Regions from separate parts of the Mesorhizobium sp. PL10 genome, predicted to be linked through region 1. Evidence: riboswitches for the same ligand, from Rfam matches in the RefSeq annotation. Region 1 holds a riboswitch; the other holds the start of a gene.

Region 1 (9,601 bases):
ATCGTCGAGCACTTTTATCGCCGCATCGCCCAGCCTCTGGTACTCGCCGAAATTTCCGCCAACAAAGATCAACTGCGGGCAAAGCTCCCGCGCGCGTCGTCCCGGCATCCCGCCGCGCACGCCGAAAACCCTGGCCTCGTAGGAAGCGGCCAGCACGACGCCGCCACCGACGGCAATCGGCTTGCCCCTGAGCGACGGGTCGAGCAGCTGCTCGACCGAGGCATAGAAGGCATCGAGATCCGCATGCAGGATGGTCGGTTCCATCCCGGCCGTTCCTTTAGGCGTTGCAGCATTAGCCGCGTCTGTTGCGAGGGGCGGCTTTTCAGAACAAATAGAGAACAAACAGGGTCCGCTGTCAAGCGTGGCGCTTAACCTCCAGTGAATTCGCAGGAGATCCGGCCGTCGATTTGCCTTGCCGCCGGATGCAGGGAACATTGTCTCTCGCCACGGCGTTGAGTGTCTCGATGGGACATTGTTTCGTGGAGGCCGGTATGGGCCAGTTCGAGATGAGCGACCTCGTCAGCGTCGTTGACGCTTGTACGAGCGATCGCGTTGCCGGGCACTGCGTGTCTATGGCCAAGGCGGTGGAAGAGTTGCGGGTGCTGACGGGTGATTTTGTGTCGCCGGACGAGGCAGTCGCCAACGCACTGTCGGCGGTAGCGCTGGGACGCGGCTGTGCGGTGCTGTTCGACGAACAGCCGGGCGCCGACATCCTGCTGATGCCATAGATGCCGCAAGCGCTTGAAAGGCTGTCCTTCCCGGGCGACCAAATCGACCACCACCGATGCTCCGAAGGCCTGCATTCTGGCGCTCAATCCGTCCGTCTCGGCTGCCCCTTCCGGCAGGTTTATCATTAAATTGATGGCTGGCCGGGCATGTGGAATCCCGTGTTTGATGCTGATCGATAAGTTACGCGACGACAGTCATGGCTCCGCTGGTTGCGACCTAAGTATCACAGCAATTAGGGCTAAGGTCTGATCAGTATAGGGCGTCAGTCGCGCAAAGGGCCCGTTCGTCCGGCCATGTTCATATTTATGTTTAAATATCAATTAGTTACAAGATTTGTCCAACCTTTTTGCAAGCCGATTATCGCATATCGCAACCACATTTATCTAAAGTTTACTCCATCGAATTAGCAAATTCTCATATGGCGCTGCTATAGCGGGTCGGCGGTGGCGGCTATCCCCGAGGAGGTATCATGACATCCCGAAAAACTCTTTTGGCGGCGCTTGCCGCGTTTGCGCTCCTGGCCTCTCCGGCCCTGGCTGGTGCCGGTGGCAACGGTGGCGGTAACGGTGGTGGCCACGGCCATGGTGGCGGTAACGGCGGCGGCAACGGCCATGGCAGCGGCAATAGCGGCAAATCCGGCAACAGCGCTTCGCATGGCAAGTCGGCATCGGCTCACGGCAAAAAGGCCTCGACCGATGACCTGGCTGACGTCGATGACGTCGAGGTCGCCGCGACGCCCAAGGAAAAGAACATCCACGCCAAGCTCGGCCGGCTGAACTCGCTGCAACGCAACATCAACGCCTATTTGAACTCCAAGAGCAAGAAGTTCGCCGGCGTTCAGGCTTATGTGACACAGTCGGCAGTTGCCAAGAACGCCCAAGCCGCGGTAGATGCCGCTGATCAGGCGGTCCTCGACGCCCAGGCCGCGCTCGACGCGCTAGAAGCGAAAGCGGCTGACCCGCTTACCCCGCCCGACGAGGTCCCGACCCAAGCCGATCTCGACGCCGCGCAGACCGCGGTGGATGACGCCACTCAGGCGGCACTGGATGCCAAGGATGCGGCCGCCGAAGCTACCGGCAACATCCCATCGCTCGACGACGCGCTCGCCGATATGGCCAACAAGCCAGTCGACGCCGAGGTCACCGACTGGGCCAACGGCGTGCTTGCCGAGAAGATCGACCAAATGGCCGCCAAGCTGGCACCTGCGCCAACGCCGTAAAGCCGATCGCGGCTGAAACGGCCCAATCTATATGCCGCCGGGGTTCGCCCCGGCGGTTTTTTTGCCGGCACGAGGGAACTGCCAATATCAAGGGAAAAGCGGTGCTAACCCCAAGTGCGGCATGGAAAATCTTCACTCCCGCGTGTAGCCTTCGCAATGTCGGGGTAAACGGCATAGGGGAGAAACGACATGCCTAGGGTTTCGGAACTTTTCTTTAAAACCGCCATCGTGTTCCTGATATTGGGAATTGCGGCTGGCCTGCAGATGGCGATCTCAGGCGATCACAGCGCCTTCCCGGCGCATGCGCATATCAACCTGCTGGGCTGGGTGACGAGCGCCATCTTCGGCGGCTACTACGCGCTCAATCCGCAAAAGGCGGCACGCCGCGTCGCCATCATCCACTACTGGCTCTATACGGTTGGCGTGGTGATCATGCTGCCTGCCCTCTACGTGATGCTGCAGGGAAATCCGGCACTTGAGCCTGTCGTTGCCGGCGGCTCGCTCATCGTCGCCGCCGCTGTTCTGGTCTTTGCTTTCGTGGTGTTCTCACCGGAAGCGGCACGTTCGGCCGCAGCCGTGCCGTCGGTTTCTCGCTGACTGTCCGCGCAAGGCGATTGAAGTCTGACCGCGTCGCGAATAGCGACGCGGGTTGGTTTGGCCTGATGGCTGCAGCCAGAGGTTGCAGCGCGTGCCGTCGCCTCGGCTGTCGGCCCTCCCGTATTATTTAGTGACCATTTGGCGCTGGAACCTTCCCTGGTACCGCGCGTTGCCGCGACTGTATTCGTGCTGCCTTATAAATAGGCAGCACTGGGTACAGCTAAGCGGGCAAGGGGCAAAACAGGGTTGGGGGAGGAGCACGACACCATGTCGAAAAGAGAAATCGGGGCGTCCGCCTCGCTGGGCAGACGCGTCGCCGATCTGAAAGCCAGGATGCGAAACGCCAGGATTACCGAACACGAGATGCAGACATTCCAGAAGGTCGCAGCCATTATGGGGAGTAGCGAAGGGTCCCTACGCCTCGACGCGGACGATCTGATCGCCGCGTCCTTCGTCACCGAAGTACTCGGCGATTCCGCGAACTGAATGCCCGATTGCCCGGCCGTCGGCTTTCAAGCGCCGGCGGTTGCCGGCCGGCCGAAGCGTGCGCGCGCTCAGCGCCGGGCGATTGCTTGCGCGCTTGAAGAGGTCGGGTGAGCGATCTCAATGGCGCTTGAAATACTGGACTTCGCGTTCGTGTTTCTCGGCCGCCTCGCGGCTGTCGAAAGTGCCAAGGTTGCGTCGCCGTCCGGTCTTTTCATCGATCTTGCGCGAATAGAGGCGATATTTTCCTGATTTGAGTTTTCTGATCATCGGTCTCTCCCTGATCCCCAGGGCGCCGCTGAAGCCAAGCCGCCAGGGCGCACTGGCGTGACGAACGAAGAGTACGGCCGCAGCCCGACCCTTCGAAAAATATCAGTCGCGATGCTCCGGCATCGCCTTGAGCTGGTCCTTGGTCCAGCTGGTGACGGCGTGGACGTCGCCATCCTCGTCGCGCATGAAGTCAAGCTGGCTGGCGGCGACAGCCACCGGCTTGGCGCCGATGCCAAGAAAGCCGCCGACGTCGATGACAACCTGACTGCCGTGCAGATGATCGACAGAGCCGATCTTCTTATCGTCAGGACCATAGATTGTCGCGCCTTCGAGTATGTCGGGCGTGAGTTCCGTGCTGGCAAGTCGTGCGTGATTGGTGTGATCCATGATCGATCTCCTCTGGGTTCGGACAATTTCCTAACCAGCGAACAGGCGAAGGGTTCCGGTACAACACCACGAAACTCCGGTGCAGACAGCTTCGGGCCTACACCTCGTCGAAAGGACCACCGCGCCGCGCCGGGTCGCGACCGATGGCGGCTTCCTCGGCATCGTCGGGCAAGGCATCGTCACTGTCCTGATAGGGGTTGTCGTCGTCTTCCTCCGGCAGGTCGCCTTCCTTCTCGACACCGGTGGTGTCCGGCAGGCTTTCCTCATCTGCTGCGTCGGGCAGGATCCTTGCGCCGCGCAGCGCATCCCAGTCCTGCTGGCTCGGTGCCGGCGCTTCCACTTCGTCGCTTCGCTTTCTCCGCGGGTCCATAATTTTTCTCCCTGGGTCGGTCCTCTGCATCGAGAAAGTGGAACTCGCCGCTGGCAAGCAGGTTCCCGAAACCGGTCCACCTTGCTTGGGGAATGACCTGGAACCACTGGGGGGAACCAATTGCCGCTGGGCTGCATTTGCCAAAACGAAGACGATTCCCAGACGGAGACCGGACAATGAAGATTTTTGTTTTCTTGCCGTGCGCGCTGCTGGCCCTTACCGGCGCTGCCGCCGCGCAAGACAGCGGCGAGGGAGCTCCTTCCGTGCCTTGCCAGGCGCAGCCCCAGGACAACGGCCAGCAGCCGCCTCCCGCCGAAGACGGCAACGGCAATTCGACCGCCGATCTTGGTTCTTGCGGCGGCGTGTTGCAGCCGCCACCCAGCGGTGATCAGGGCATGACGCAGCCGCCGCCGGATCAGGGCAAGACGCCGGTGATCAAGCCCGGCGAGGTGCCTGTGCAGCCGCCGAAGCAATGATCTCGGTTGAGGCCTTACAGTATGAGCCGAGGCCGGCCGGTTCCAGCCTTGGCCAGGCGTAGCGCAGTCACCGGATCAATGCCGGTCCACGCAATGCCGACCGTTTCGGCAAAGGTTGTGAAAGCCCGCCGCGCCTGGTCCTTGGTCAAGTGTCCGGCCCTGGCCATTTCGCAGGCCCTCACTGCCGTGTCGTAGAACTTGCCGCGTCTGGCCTGCGGCCATTCCTTGAGAAAATTATGCATCTCGGCCAACGTCGCGATGTTGCGTTTGAAGCCGGCGCCCACCGCAATCGCCACGGGAATTTGGAGCCGCAAATCGTCCATATTAAAGGTCTCCTGAGGGATCGTCTTCAATGCGAACAGGCCGATGCGGTTCCAGCTGACATGGGCTGAAAGGCGATCAATTTAGTATCCGCTTGCGGAACAAGACCGTACTGGCGGCGTTTGCCTCCAGGAGCCCGCCATCTCGATTTGTGCTGTTTTCGCCTCGTGCGGGGACACGGCGGAGCTCGCACACAACGACAGGAGACGAAGATGAAAACCGTCCTTATTCCCGTCGCCGGGCTCGCCATGATCGCCGGCCTCGGCGTTGCCGCCGCCGATGAGGTCATCGTCACGCAGCCGGCACAGCAGCAGGTGATCATCACCCCCGAACAGCGCACGGTCGTGCGCCAATACGTAAAGAAACATCCGCTTGCCTCGATCAATCTGCTCGGCGTCGAATTGAATGTCGGCTCTGCCTTGCCCGACACTGTCGAGTTGCAGGAGGTTCCTGACGTTCAGTACAGATACGCCGTCGTCGACAACCACACCGTGCTGGTCGATCCCAGCACGCGAAGAATTGTCGAGGTGGTCGAGTAACGCTCGACAACCGACCTGACTATTTATCGGTGATACAGGCCCTGTCGTTCTTCCCAAGAAGGGCGGCAGGGCCAAAGGACGAAAAGAAAGGAGCATTGCCATGTTGCCGCATGTCGAGACCAATGTGGCGGCGTGTTGTGACAAGCTGTTGGCTGAGCGCAGCACCGCGCTGCTGTCAATGAAGGAAGCAATCGCGCTCCTGCGCGAGCGCACCGGAACCGATCGTTCGGATGCCGACCTGGCCGGGCTGATTGTCAAGAAGGCGGCGCTACTGGGCGTCGCCGTGGTTTCGGATCAGCACTGAGACGTCTCGTCCCTCAAGACGCCGGCTGAATTTTCGGCTAATGTTTTCGTGGAATCTGGACCAACCGATCGGACCCAACCACGGAGGCTTAAGTGACGGACGACAAACAGGACCGTATTCGCCAGCGGGCGCACGAGATTTGGGAAAACGCCGGCCGGCCCGAAGGTGCGCATCAGGAGCACTGGGAACAGGCCACGGCTGAAATCGATGGCGCATCCGCCAAGCCGAAGAAAGCGGCGAAGAAGGCTGCTGCGAAGCCCGCCAAGGCCGACGCCAAGCCAAAGGCCGCAAAGCCGGCGGCTGCAAAGTCCGGCAAGGCCAAGTCCAAATAGGGCAAGTCGAAATAGGGCAAGGCTGAAGTCGCCCGTCCTTGGCGCTCGCCGTTGAGCCGAGCCTCTCAACCTGACGAATTGCGGCTGCAATGGGCAGCGCAATTTTGTTTTGTTTGGCTAACCGCGTCTCATGCCTCCCAGGCACACGACGACAGCGCAAAGCGGATACCGGCAGCTGTCATGGCCAGTTCGCATTCGGTGATCTGGCGCAGGTGTCGAAGATAGCGCGCCACCGTTTGCGGCAGCCAGCCGGCGCAGGCCTCGACATAGGCGCGGCTGTGAACGAGCGTGCCGGTCGACAGCCTCTCCTCCTTCTCTGCAATCACCTTCAGATACTGGCGGATGAAACGGATATCGTCGGCGATGTCCTGGCTGGCCATTCGCCAAGCTCCGGCAAGGCGTTCGCGCTGGTCGAGCGACAAGGACGACAGCAGCGGCAGCGGCAACAGCGGGCGGGAGAGGTCGGCGAAGGCGGCATGGTTCGCTGTGCTCACGGAATTCCCCTTGTTGAAAAGAGCAATCGTACTTTACGTACGAAATTGCGTCAAGCAAATAGCGTACAATTTGAACGATAAGGGTGCCAATGCACTGCGGAATTATCGGGCCAGCTAATCCGCACCGATTGCCTGTATCGGCTTGAATTTCAAGCAAGTTAGAAGAAATCCGTGAAAATCTTATACCATGGGGAGCGGGGACCCCCGCCCATGTGGCCCAAACACTTTCCCGCAACCCCTCAACAAAACGGCTTCCCCAATGCCTCGAACAGTGCTTTAACCCGCGCATCCACAGGGGTGCTCCGTATGGTCGGGGCTGAGATGCGGGCGGCAAGCCTTCGGACCCTAAAGCTGATCTGGATAATACCAGCGGAGCGAGGCGGGCGATGTTTTCAGGCGCACAGATTTCCCTTTATCCCATGACCGACGATTTCGTCGGCGTCATCCTTGGCGCGCTTGGCGCGCTCGACCCCTGGCGTGACCGGCTGCGGATCGAGACCGACGACATCTCGACGCTTTTGGTCGGGCCGCCCGAAGTGCTGTTCCCCGCCATGCGCGACCTGTTCGTGGCGGCGGCCAAAAGCGGCAGGCACTGCGTGCTTTCGGCTGCGGTTTCGCGCGGCTGTCCGGGTGAGCCCGACGATCCGATCTGCCGCTCCGACCAGACCGGCGGACCCGCCATTCCGCTGGACGAGCGCAAGGTCGCCGCGATCCGTGCCGTCCAGGCGACGCCATCGACCGACCAGCCGGTGGCAGCGCAGTTCTCGCTCTATGTGATGGGCACGGGCGACCATATGGATGAAATCTATGGCTGCATCGATTTCCTGAAGCAGTCCGGCGTCTTTGATCGCTCAAAGAACTTCTGCACCAAACTGCGTGGCGATGCCGGCGCGGTGTTTGCAACGCTCACGGAGGCCTTCTGCCGCTTCGGCCCCGGCGCCGGCCACGTCACCCTCGACATCACGATTTCGGCGAACAGCCCGAGCGCCGTCTGAGCCGCGCTTTTTCGCGTGCCGTCGAGGGAAATTGCCGTGGCTGTTTTGCCCAACCCATTGCGTGGAGGAGATGCCTTCACATCTGACCTTGAGCTGCAGGGCGAAGGGGAAGCTTCGGCGATTGGCGATGGCGGAGGCGACATCCAATCTCCCCCACAAGGGGGGAGATCAGCTGTGGCCTCAGTCATCGCCAGAACTGCACCCGCCGCCCTTTCCTTCGCCCTGCTCCTCGCGGCGTGGGAATGCTATGCCCGCTATGGCGGCGCAGCGCCCACCATGCTGCCGGCGCCGTCGCGCGTGCTGCTGCAGGCCTGGGATAATCGCGCAGCACTCGCCGAAAACACGCTTCCCACCATCCGCGCCACATCAGCCGGCTTTGCCTGCTCGCTGGTGGCTGCCTTCGTGCTGTCGGCGCTGGTCGATTTCTTGGCCCCGCTGCGCCGCGCGCTCTTCCCGCTGCTGATCGTCAGCCAGACCTTGCCGCTGGTGGCGATCGCGCCGCTCATCGTGCTGTGGTTCGGCTTCGGGCTGATGCCAAAGATCCTGCTGGTCGCGCTCGTCACCTTCTTCCCGATGATGGTGGCGCTGGTCGAGGGGTTCGCCGCGACGAGCAAGGAGATTTCCCAGATGCTCGCCGCCATGGGGGCAGGGCGCTGGCGCACCTTCTGGCTGGCGCGGCTGCCTTCGGCGCTGCCCTATTTCTTCGCCGGGCTGCGCATCTCCATCACCTATGCCGTGGTCGGCGCGATCTTCGCCGAATATGCGGGCGCGGCGAAGGGGCTGGGCATCTACATGCTCAACGCCAAGAACAATTTTCGCCCCGATCTGGTGTTGGCCGCCGTCGCCGTCAGCGCGGCGCTCACGCTTGCGTTGTTCGGCCTTGCGGTGCTCATCCAGCGCCTCGCCATGCCCTGGGAAAATGCCGGGAACGAGAGCCGCGACCGCAAGCCTTCGGGAGAGAGCCGCCAATGACGCGTCTCGAACTCCGCGACGTCAGAAAAAACTTCGGTGCACTGGAGGTGCTTGCCGGCATTTCGCTCCATGTCGCGGCCGGCGAGTTCGTCTCCATCCTCGGCCCCTCCGGCGCCGGCAAGTCGACGCTGTTCCAAGTGCTGATCGGCGCGCTGAAAGGCGAGGGCGACATGCGCTTCGACGGCGCGCGATTGCAGGGCAGCCCGTTCGCCTTCATGCCGCAGCGCGATGCGCTGATGCCGTGGCGGCGCGTCATCGACAATGTGACGCTGGGGCTGGAAGTGCAGGGCGTGCCACGCCGGGCCGCTCGCGAGCAGGTCGCGCCGCTGTTTGCCGAATTCGGCCTTGCCGGCTTCGAGTGCGCCTGGCCGGCGGAACTCTCCGGCGGCATGCGCCAGCGCGCCGCCCTTTTGCGCACCGTGGTGCAACAGCGCGACATGCTGCTGCTCGACGAACCCTTTGGCGCGCTGGATGCGCTGACACGCATGGCCATGCAGCGCTGGCTGGAAGGCATGTGGCGGCGCCACCGCTGGACGGCGCTGCTGATCACCCATGATGTGCGCGAAGCCGTGTACCTCTCCGATCGCATCTATGTGCTGTCGGCGCGGCCAGCCCGCATCATCAGCGAGATCGCCGTGCCGCTGCCACGCCCGCGCGCCACCGGCGGCGATGCCGCGTGCCAGGCAGCGGTGCTCGAAGCCGAAATCCTCGACACGCTGCTCAATCCCGGGGCTGACCGAGCCTCGTTCCCGCAGACCCTCCAAAGGAGATCATCATGACCGACTTCACCCGCCGGCAAGCCCTGCTTTTGACGCTGGCTGCCGGACTGCCGCTGGCCTCGCGCGCTCATGCGGCTGCGCAAAAAATCACCGTCGCGCTCGACTGGACCGTCAACACCAACCACATCGGCCTGTTCGTGGCCCGCGACAAGGGTTTCTACGACGAGGCCGGGCTCGACGTCGACATCCTGCCCTATGGCGACACCGGCGCCGGCACGCTGGTCGCCAGCCGCGTCGCCGATTTCGGCATTGCCGGCGTTGGCCTGTTCACCCAGCGCGCCGCCGGCGCCGATCTCAAGGCGGTCTACGCCGTGGTGCAGCAGGAGACCGGTCG
Region 2 (9,601 bases), on a different contig from region 1:
ACGCTTAAGGATGCGGCCGACGTGGAAGTTCAGGCAATCAAGCTCGATGACATGTTGCAGCAGTTGCGCTCGAAATCGAAAATCCAGGTGATCATCCTCGACGCCTGCCGCAACAATCCTTTTCCACGTAAGAACTATTGGCTTCGCGACCAGCTGATCGTCGCCAGCGGTAGCGGATTGGCGCAGGTGAAGGGTTCTGAGAACGCACTGATCGCCTTTGCCACCGAGCCGGGAGCCTTTGCCTATGACGGGCGCGGCAATCTCAGCCCATTTTCTTCCGCCTTCTCCCGTCGTGCGTTGGCGCCGAACCAGGAGATCAGGGCCGTCATGGCCGCCGTGCGCCGCGACGTGGTCAAGGCAACCGATGGCAAGCAGGTTCCATGGGAGAATTCCTCGCTTCTCGACGATGTCTTTCTGATGCCCCGCGCCAACCACCCGGCGCTGCCACCGGTGCTGGAGAAGATCGTCCCGTCCGGTATCGGGCCAGTCGCGCTGGATCTGCCGGCGCCAGTTGACGTCGACGGCGGCGCAGTCAGCGTCAGCATCGACAGCCTGCCGGCACTTGGACGACTGACGCTTGATGGTAAGCCCTTGGCCATGGGCGAAAAGATCGAGGGCAAGGACCTGCAACGTCTGCACATGGACGGCCCCGAATTGACGGGTGCGCAGGAACAGGTGGAAACGCTGGCCTACACCACGCACAACGAGTGGGGCGGCGAATCCCAAGGTGTATTGCTGTTGCGGATCAGAAACGGCGCGGGCGCAGAGGGCAAGCAACTCATGGCCTCAATCGCCGCCGAGCAAAAGCAGGCGGTGATTGAGCGCGGCATTCGTATCGCTGACGCCGCCGAGGCGATCGAAAACCGCGACATCGAAATCCCCGTCGGCGTCGGCCCTATTCCGCTCAAGCTGGATTTCCCGGCCAAGGACCCGTCGATCAGCCTGAAGCTTGCAAGCTATCCGGCAACGGGGACGCTGTCCCTGCCGGATCGCATCCTGTCGCCTCAATCGAGTCTGATGGCCGACGATGTCGACAAATTGCGCTACGAGGCGCAGATCGGCTCCGCGACGCCGGTCGAGATCGGCTTTCAGATCCGTGCCGACAACGCGTCGAAGGCGGCGACGCTAAAACTGTCGCCAAGCGTCGATCCCTGCGATCGAGCGGCGGGCGAACCTCTCGACCTGCAAGGCATTGTCCCGGGCCGGCTGGCGAACGAGATCGGCGACGACGCGGTTGAGCTCTGCCAGGCCTCGGTGAAGGTCTATCCAGAGATTGCCCGCTTCCGCTACCAACTCGGACGGGCGTTGCTGGCCTCGGGCAAGGTCAATGAGGCCAGGCAGGAAATCCAGCAGGCCGCGGACAAGGGATACGTCCGCGCGGCTTTCGCGCTCGGCTCCATCGTCTCGTCGGGAATAGGGACGGCCCCGAATCCCGAACAGGCCAACCGCCTCTACTCGGACGCATCCGAAAAGGGTGACCCCTACGCCATGACCGCGTGGGGACGTACCCTGTTCAATGGCCGCGGCGTCCAGCGTGATGCCGCCAAGGGATTGGACTTGCTGCTCAAATCTGCGGCGATGGGGCATATCGATGCCATGAACGATCTTGCGTCGATCTTCATGGAAGGTCGCAATGGTGTTCCGGCTGATCCGGACCGCGCGCTCGCCTTCTTCAGAGCCGGGATGGAGCGGCAACAGATGTATTCCTTGGGTGTTCTCAGCACACCGAAGCGGGTCGCCTTGGCTATTCCGGCGTGCAAGGTCCGGCCCCCGAAAATCATCACGAAAATAAAGGTAGTTCCCATACCCGCGCCAAGACCGAAGGCCCCGAAACCCGAGCCGCAAACCGGCCGGGTATCGTGGGCCGGCAACAACGGTGATGGTTCCGAGCACCGTTCTGCAAATCCCGGTGGTGGCGAGAACACCAGTAGCGAAGGTACAGATGGCGACGGCGGTACCGACACCAACACTGACACCGACAGCAACTTCTGAGAGTGGCAGTGACCGCAGCCGTGCATCGCACGGGCAGGCCCTATCGAACCGGACTGCGCTGCTACCTGTCCGTGACGATCTTGACCTTGTCGCCGGCCGAAACCGAGGCGCCCGGCGACATCGCGTTGAGCACCCTGAACAGATCGAGCTTGCGGTCGACGCCGACCATCTGCGCCGAGAGCGAGCCCATGGTCTGGCCGGCCTGAACGGTGACGACGCGGATGTGCAGTGGCTTCAGCGCCGCCTTTTCGGCCGCACTCAGGATGCGGAACGAGCCGCTGACCGAGCGCGCCACAGGATCGAGCGTCGAGCTGGCCGAGGGGGCCGCCGTCAAAAGCCGGTAGACCTGGCCGCCGGCGCGGATCACCGCAATGTCGAACTGCCAGCCGTCGGCGCCGGCATGCGCGGTCGCCGCCTCATTGCCGTTGATCGTCTCCTGGCGCACGCTGGTCTCGTCAAGACCGGCCACCCAGCCGCTCCTGATATAGTCGGTCAGCGCGCGGTTCTTGTCGATCGATACGCCGTCGAAGCGGATCGCCATGTCGCCGGGGCCCGTTGCCGTCACTGCCGCCGCCGTATTGTCGATGATGAAACCGTCCGGCACGGTGAACGACACGCCGAGGCCCGGATGCAGGAAGGTCTGGCCGCGCACATAGCCTTCTTCCGGCGTGTCGCCGTAGAGCAGGCCGTCGATGCCGGCCAGGAAGGAATCGCGGTCGCGCGTGCCGACGCCCGGCGCACCGAACTGGCGGGCGTGGCGCTGCGCCAGATCGATGCGCTGCGGCGTGTTGGGGTGCGTGGCCAGGAAGTCGAGGCTGGCATCGGTGGCGCCCGATATCGAACGGAAATCGGTATAGGCCGACATCGACTGCAGGAAGCGGCCGGCAGCGTAGGGATCGTAGCCGGCCTCGCCGATCGACTTGATGCCGATGGCGTCGGCCTCCAGCTCCTGGTTGCGCGAGAACTGCGCCAGCCTCAACTTGCCGCGGATCAATGCCGCCTTGGCGGTCGGGCTGTCGCCGAGCACATCGGAAACCACCTTGGTCGCCAGCCCTTCCTCGGCCTCGAGCTGCTGGCGCTGCAGGCCATGGTTGGCGGTGACGTGGCCCATCTCATGCGCGATGACGGCGGCGAGTTCGGCCGAATCATTGGCCAGCGCCAGCAGGCCGCGGGTGACGTAGAGATAGCCGCCCGGCAACGCGAAGGCGTTGACGTTGGGCGAATTGAGGATGGTGATGCGATAGGTCTGGGTCGGATTGGCCGACACCACGGTCAGGCTGCCGACGACCTTGGCCACCATGCGCTCGAGCTTGGGATCGGAATATTCGCCGCCATAGGTGGCGAGGATGCGCGGGTGCTGCGCCTTCGCAAGCTCCGCGAGCTTGCTGTTGGCAGCGACATTGTCGACCGTGATCGGCTTGTCGGAAGGCTGAAAGCCTGATTCCTGCACCTCGGGCGGCGTGAACATCTGGCAACTGGCCAGCGCCACGGCAAGGCCGGCCAGCACGAGGAAGCGCACCAGCGGTCTGCGTCTCAAAGTGTCAGTGCCGGTCGACAGCGCGGCGTCCCTTCAGCTCTCGGCGCATGACCTGGACCCAGGGGTCCACGCCAGCGAAAAATCGAATTTTCGGTGGCACATCCTGCACAAATCAAAAAACCTACAGCGTTTTACACATCCGGATGGATGCGGCGCTGTAGGGGGCAAATCACGGCTCGTGCCGGACCGGTACTGGGCGGACCTAGCCACATCAACCGGACCATGGCAAGCAAGCGCCACATCACCTGTAGCCGGTTTGGTCGTAAATTATGTCCGCTTCCGGGCAACATGGCGTGAACCGCCCGAACTTGCGCCGATATAGCGTCGAAACGCTTCAGGGCCAGTGCCATCGAAAAAATCGGCGGCAAGTCCCGTTGCGGCAACCCTGCCATTGTCCAGAAAAACCATCTCCTCGCCGATGCGGCGCGCGTCTTCCGGCTGATGCGTGACGAACAGCATGGTCATCGCGCGCTCGGCATGGAGGCCGGCCACCAGGTCGAGCATGTCGTCGCGCAGTGCGGGTCCGAGCGAAGCGAACGGCTCGTCGAGCAGCAGCACCGGCCGGTCGCGCACCAGCACGCGGGCGAGCGCCACGCGCTGCCGTTCGCCGCCGGAGAGCTCGCGCGGCAGGCGCTTTTCCTTGCCGGCAAGGCCGACACGCTCAAGCGCTTCGGCGATTGCGGCGCGGTCGGCTTGCGTCAGATTAAGCGACGGCGAGCGGCCGAGCCCGACATTCTTCTCGACAGAGAGATGGGCAAAAAGGTTGTTTTCCTGGAACACCATCGAGACCGGCCGTGCCGACGGCGCGGAAGCGCCGACATTGGCGCCGCCGATCAGCACGCGGCCGGATTGCGGCGTCTCGAAGCCGGCGACCAGATTGAGCAAGGTCGACTTGCCCGAACCGCTGGCCCCCATGATGGCGGTGATCTTCGACGCTGCGAATTCGACATCGAACAGGAACGGCGTCTCGCCATAGCTGAACGCGACCTGGTCAAGCCGCACGGCCGTGCCTTTTGCCATGGCGGAAGTCACGATCTTTCTCCTCGTCCCAACCAGTCCGCGCCGACCACCAGAGCCAGGCAGACCGACCCGAGCAGCAAAGCCAGTCCGGCGGCGTCGGCGGTGCGGTAGCTGCCCATGCGCGCCAGCAGGAGATAGGGCAAGGTCTGCACCGAATCGCTGCCGAACAGCGCGATGACGCCAAGGTCGCCGAGCGACAGCGCCATGGCGAAGGCAAAGCCGGTGGCCAGCGGCCGCCGTAGCGACGGCCAATCGACCAAGCGTAGCCGGTTCCAGCCGGAAATGCCGAGCTGTGCGCACAGCTTTTCGTGGCGTTCGCTCGCTGCATCATAGGCCGGACGCATCGCACGCATGGCAAAAGGCATCGCCATCACCGCATTGACGGTGATGACCATGACGGGCGCGATGGCAAAGACGTCGCTGAACGTGCGCAGCAGGAGAAACCAGCCGGCCCCGATGACGATGGGCGGCACGACGAGGACAAAACCGGCGCCGGTGTCCGCCGCGTGTTCGAGCAACGAACGCGCGCTGGAGCGACGGCTTAGCGACAGCGCCCGGCGCGCCATGATCAGCGACAGCGACAGCGCCACCGAAAGCAACGCCGCCAGCAGGCCGAGACCGGCGCTGGTCAGCGTCGCCTGGCGCACCGCGCTCTCGCCGGCCAGCCGGCTGAGATCGGCGCCAAGGCCTGATGCGACGGTTGCCGCCATCGGCCCGGCGACGAACAGCAAGGCAAGCACGATCAACGCCGTGTTGAGCGCCGTTTCGATCGGGCCGGCCGAGAGATAGCGGCGTGGCGCCACCGGCAGGTTGGCGTCGCCGGTCACATTGGCCCCAAGCCGCGTCAGCGCCAGCACGACGGCAAAGGTCAGCGCAATCTGCAGCACCGTCAGCGTCACAGCCCGCGCCGGATCGAAGTCGAAACGCAGCGCCTGGTAGATGGCGACCTCCAGCGTCGTCGCCGCCGGCCCGCCGCCAAGGATGAGGACGATGGTGAAGGAGGTGATGCAAAGCATGAAGACAAGCCCGGCGACAGCAGGCAGAGCCGACCGCAGCACCGGCCATTCGATCAGCCGAAAGGCTGGCCTCGCCCCCATGCCGAGTTGGCTTGCCAGCCGCCATTGATCGGCAGGCACCGTTCCCAGAGCTTCGAGGAACAGCCGCGTTGCCAGCGGCAGATTGAAGAAGACATGCGCGATGAGGATGCCCGACAGGCCATAGATATCGGGCCAGCTTCGGCCGGCGATCGCGGCGAAATAGCCGGCTCGGCCATAGAGCGCCAGTGTGCCCAGCGCCGCGACGATGGCCGGCAGTGCCAGCGGCACGGTGAACAGCTGCAACATGAAGCCGCGGCCAAGGAAGCGCGGGTGCCGCGATAGAGCGCGCGCGACGAACAGCGCCGGCACGACGGAAAGCAGCGTCGAGAGGACTGCCTGCCAGAGCGTGAAGCGGACGACCCGCAAGAGATAGAGATCGAAGGCGGACGCAGCGCCTGTGAGGTCATGTGCGCCTTCGCGGATGAGCCCGGCGAAGGCGCCGCCGATCAGCAACGCGATTGCCGCAAGCGCGACGATGCCGGCGGTGATGCGGGGGTCAGAGGGTGCGCGTTGCACGCAGCACCTGCATCGAGGCGTTAGCTGGGCTTGGCGAATGCCGCGTTCCTTCGCGCCCCCCTCTGTCCTGCCGGACATCTCCCCCACGAGGGGGGAGATTGGCTTTCACGACGGCTCTCGCCAATCGCCGGCGTTGCAGGAATGAGCGGAGCGCTGAAACAGCCAATCTCCCCCCTCGTGGGGGAGATGTCCGGCAGGACAGAGGGGGGCGCCGTAGAGCACTCATCTTTCGATAATAGCGTATTTACTTACTCATCACCGAAAGCCACTCATCCACCCAGGCCTTCCTGTTGGCCGCGACCTCTTCCGGGCTGAACAGCAAGGTCTTGGTCGGCATGACCAGCCTGTCGAACGCCGGGTTGAGCGGCTTGTCGGTCTTCCCCGCCGGGAACATCCAGTTGGTCTCCGGAATGACATCCTGGAATTTCGGCCCGGCCATGAAGGCCATGAACTTTTGTGCCAGCGGGTTCTTCTCACCCGTGGTGGTGATGCCGGCGACCTCGATCTGCAGATACTCGCCTTCCTCGAAAGACGCCGCCTGATAGCGCTCGGTGTTCTCGGCCACCATGTGGTAGGCCGGCGACGTCGTGTAGGACAGCACCATCGGCGCCTCGCCCTTGGTGAACAGGCCGTAGGCTTCGCTCCAGCCCGGCGTCACCGTCAGCACCTTCGGCTTGAGCTTCGCCCAGGCTTCCGGAGCCTTGTCGCCATAGACCGATTTGACCCACAGCAGCAGGCCGAGGCCCGGCGTCGAAGTCCGCGGATCCTGGATGACGATCTTGTCTGCAGCGGCGCCCTCGACCAATTCCTTCAGGCTCTTCGGCGGGTTCTTCAGCTTTTCGGTGTCGTAGACGACGGCGAAATAGCCATAGTCGTAGGGGACGAAAGTATCGTCGCTCCAGCCGCCCGGCACGTTGTTTTCGGCCACCGCGCCATGCGGGACGAACAGCCCGGAGGCCTTGGCTTCCGCGGTCAGGTTGGTGTCGAGGCCAAGCACGATATCGGCCTTGGTCGATGCGCCTTCGAGCTTGACGCGGTTGAGCAGCGCGACGCCGTCGGCGACCGAGACGAAGTCGAGGGTGCAGCCGCATTCGGCCTCGAATTCCTTCTTGACCGCAGGGCCCGGCCCCCAGTCGGCAGTAAAACTCTCATAGGTGTAGACGGTGAGTTTTTCCTGCGCGGATGCAGGCACAGCCAGAAGCGAAACAGCAAGGCCCAGGGCTGGGACAAGATGGGACAAGAACATGCGCATCGGCGCCTCCTTCGTTCGTGTTGAAAGGAATTGAGGCGTCGGGCTGTCCGAAGCGTCTAATCCCTCCGCCGGGACAAACCGGATCAGGTTCAGCGGGTTGGCGAGACTGCCTCTCAGCCGGTCCGCGAAGATCGCGTCCGGCACCCCGTTAGAGCGTTTCGACACATAGGCCCGGCCAAGGTGCCACGCAAGCGGAAGTTTGCTCGCGCATGATCCCGAACCGAAGGTCAGCGAACGCAAAGAGTGGAAACCGGTTTTCTCGGACAAACGGGAACCGTTTTGTCCGGAGATCATGCCCCAACAAAAAGCTAGCCAGGGCTCGGCCTTCCGTTTCGCCGGCGGGGCTGGTAAGGGCCACCGGATATGAGCACATTCACCATCCTGCTTGGCGGCGACCTCATCGGCACGCCGCGGCTCGACCGCCAGGTCGAAGGCACGCGCGTCATCGCCGCGGACGCCGGCATCGGCCATGCCCGCCTGCTCGGCCTGATGCCGGAGCTTTGGGTCGGCGACTTCGATTCCGTGCCGGCGGGCCTGCCCGCCGATCTCGCCGCAGTGCCGCGCCAGGTATTTCCGCCCGAAAAGGACAAGACCGACGGCGAACTGGCCATCGCCGCCGCACTGGAGCGCGGCGCCACCAGCCTGGTGCTGGCCGGCGCTTTCGGCGGCAAGCGCGCCGACCATGCCTACCTGCACCTGGCGCTCAGCCTGCGGCTGGCCGAGGCAGGTACAAAAGTGCTGTTGACCAGCGGCGCGCAAGAAGGCGTCCCCCTTTTGCCGGGCAAGGCCGGCTTCGACTATGACGACGGCACGCTGTTTTCCGTGCTTGGCCTTTCCGATCTCTCGGGCCTCACCGTTTCCGGTGCCAAATGGCCGCTCGACCATGTCGAGGTCGCCTTCGGCTCGTCGCTGACCATCTCCAATGAGGTCAAAGGCAAGCTCGAAATCGCACTTGGCCATGGCCGCGCGCTGCTGCTCGCCCATCCCCATCCCTTGCCTGAAAGCTGACATGGCCCCGCCCCTTCTCAACCTCGACGGGATAAAACTGACTTTCGGCGGCACGCCGTTGCTCGACGGCGCCGAACTCACCGCGTCCGCCGGCGACAAGATCGCGCTCGTCGGCCGCAACGGCTCCGGCAAATCTACGCTCTTGAAGATCGCCGCCGGGCTGATCGAGCCGCAGGACGGCGAGGTGTTCCGCCAGCCTTCGGCGACCGTGCGTTATCTCCCGCAGATGCCCGACATGGATGGCTTTGCCAATGTCCGGGCCTATGTCGAGGCAGGGCTCGGTCCCGCCGACGATCCCTACCGCGCCACCTATCTGATGGAGCATCTCGGCCTCACCGGCACCGAAAACCCCAACGATCTTTCCGGCGGCGAGGCCCGCCGTGCCGCGCTTGCCCGCGTCATGGCGCCGGAGCCCGACATTCTGCTGCTTGATGAGCCGACCAACCATCTCGATCTGTCTGTTATCGAGTGGCTGGAAGAGGAGCTTGTCCGCACCTCGTCGGCGCTGATCGTCATTTCGCACGACCGTCGCTTCCTCGAACGCGTCTCGCGCGCCACCGTCTGGCTCGACCGCGGCCAGACCCGCCGCCTGGACAAGGGCTTTGGCCATTTCGAGGAATGGCGTGACCAGGTGCTGGAAGAGGAAGAGCGCGAGCAGCACAAGCTCGGCCGGCAGATCGTGCGCGAGGAACATTGGCTGCGCTACGGCGTGACGGCGCGGCGCAAGCGCAACATGCGCCGCCTCGGCGAACTCCAGACCATGCGCCAGCGTTTTCGCGGCCATCGCGGCGCCGAAGGCTCGGCCACCATGGTGGCGAGCGACGCCGCCGAATCCGGCAAGCTGGTGATCGAGGCCAAGAACATCGAGAAGAGCTTTGGCGACCTCACCGTGGTCAAAGGCTTTTCGACCCGCATCCAGCGCGGCGACCGGGTCGGCCTGGTCGGACCGAACGGTGCCGGCAAGACGACGCTGTTGAAGATGCTGACCGGTGAGTTGAAGCCGGATGCCGGCTCGGTGCGGCTTGGCACCAATCTGGAAATCGCCACGCTCGATCAAAAGCGCGAGTCGGTCGACCCGGCCGAGACGCTGGCACAATATCTCACCGACGGGCGCGGCGAAAACCTCGTCATCAATGGCGAACAACGCCATGTCGTCTCCTACATGAAGGATTTCCTGTT

What was found. Region 1 has a riboswitch for thiamine pyrophosphate ahead of ACWGTO_RS24500 (YkoF family thiamine/hydroxymethylpyrimidine-binding protein). Riboswitches for the same ligand answer to the same signal wherever they lie in the genome.
Region 2: linked by a shared signal. The riboswitch ahead of thiB (thiamine ABC transporter substrate binding subunit) and the one ahead of ACWGTO_RS24500 (YkoF family thiamine/hydroxymethylpyrimidine-binding protein) in region 1 are both predicted to bind thiamine pyrophosphate.

The regions. Positions count from the first base shown of each region.
Region 1 is NZ_JBSKBR010000017.1:77,865-87,465, reverse strand. Features, by position in the region: gene dinB (DNA polymerase IV) at 1-264, opposite strand, end outside; gene ACWGTO_RS24565 (hypothetical protein) at 492-728, shown strand; gene ACWGTO_RS24560 (hypothetical protein) at 1,220-1,948, shown strand; gene ACWGTO_RS24555 (hypothetical protein) at 2,138-2,545, shown strand; gene ACWGTO_RS24550 (hypothetical protein) at 2,813-3,031, shown strand; gene ACWGTO_RS24545 (hypothetical protein) at 3,149-3,298, opposite strand; gene ACWGTO_RS24540 (PRC-barrel domain containing protein) at 3,401-3,685, opposite strand; gene ACWGTO_RS24535 (hypothetical protein) at 3,783-4,055, opposite strand; gene ACWGTO_RS24530 (hypothetical protein) at 4,232-4,531, shown strand; gene ACWGTO_RS24525 (DUF982 domain-containing protein) at 4,546-4,854, opposite strand; gene ACWGTO_RS24520 (DUF1236 domain-containing protein) at 5,065-5,391, shown strand; gene ACWGTO_RS24515 (hypothetical protein) at 5,492-5,695, shown strand; gene ACWGTO_RS24510 (DUF2934 domain-containing protein) at 5,788-6,027, shown strand; gene ACWGTO_RS24505 (hypothetical protein) at 6,156-6,521, opposite strand; TPP riboswitch at 6,805-6,917, shown strand; gene ACWGTO_RS24500 (YkoF family thiamine/hydroxymethylpyrimidine-binding protein) at 6,908-7,516, shown strand; gene ACWGTO_RS24495 (ABC transporter permease) at 7,691-8,488, shown strand; gene ACWGTO_RS24490 (ABC transporter ATP-binding protein) at 8,485-9,267, shown strand; gene ACWGTO_RS24485 (ABC transporter substrate-binding protein) at 9,264-9,601, shown strand, end outside.
Region 2 is NZ_JBSKBR010000001.1:185,933-195,533, reverse strand. Features, by position in the region: gene ACWGTO_RS00945 (caspase family protein) at 1-1,992, shown strand, start outside; gene ACWGTO_RS00940 (M48 family metalloprotease) at 2,054-3,460, opposite strand; gene thiQ (thiamine ABC transporter ATP-binding protein) at 3,797-4,549, opposite strand; gene thiP (thiamine/thiamine pyrophosphate ABC transporter permease) at 4,558-6,162, opposite strand; gene thiB (thiamine ABC transporter substrate binding subunit) at 6,407-7,414, opposite strand; TPP riboswitch at 7,458-7,572, opposite strand; gene ACWGTO_RS00920 (thiamine diphosphokinase) at 7,778-8,422, shown strand; gene ACWGTO_RS00915 (ABC-F family ATP-binding cassette domain-containing protein) at 8,424-9,601, shown strand, end outside.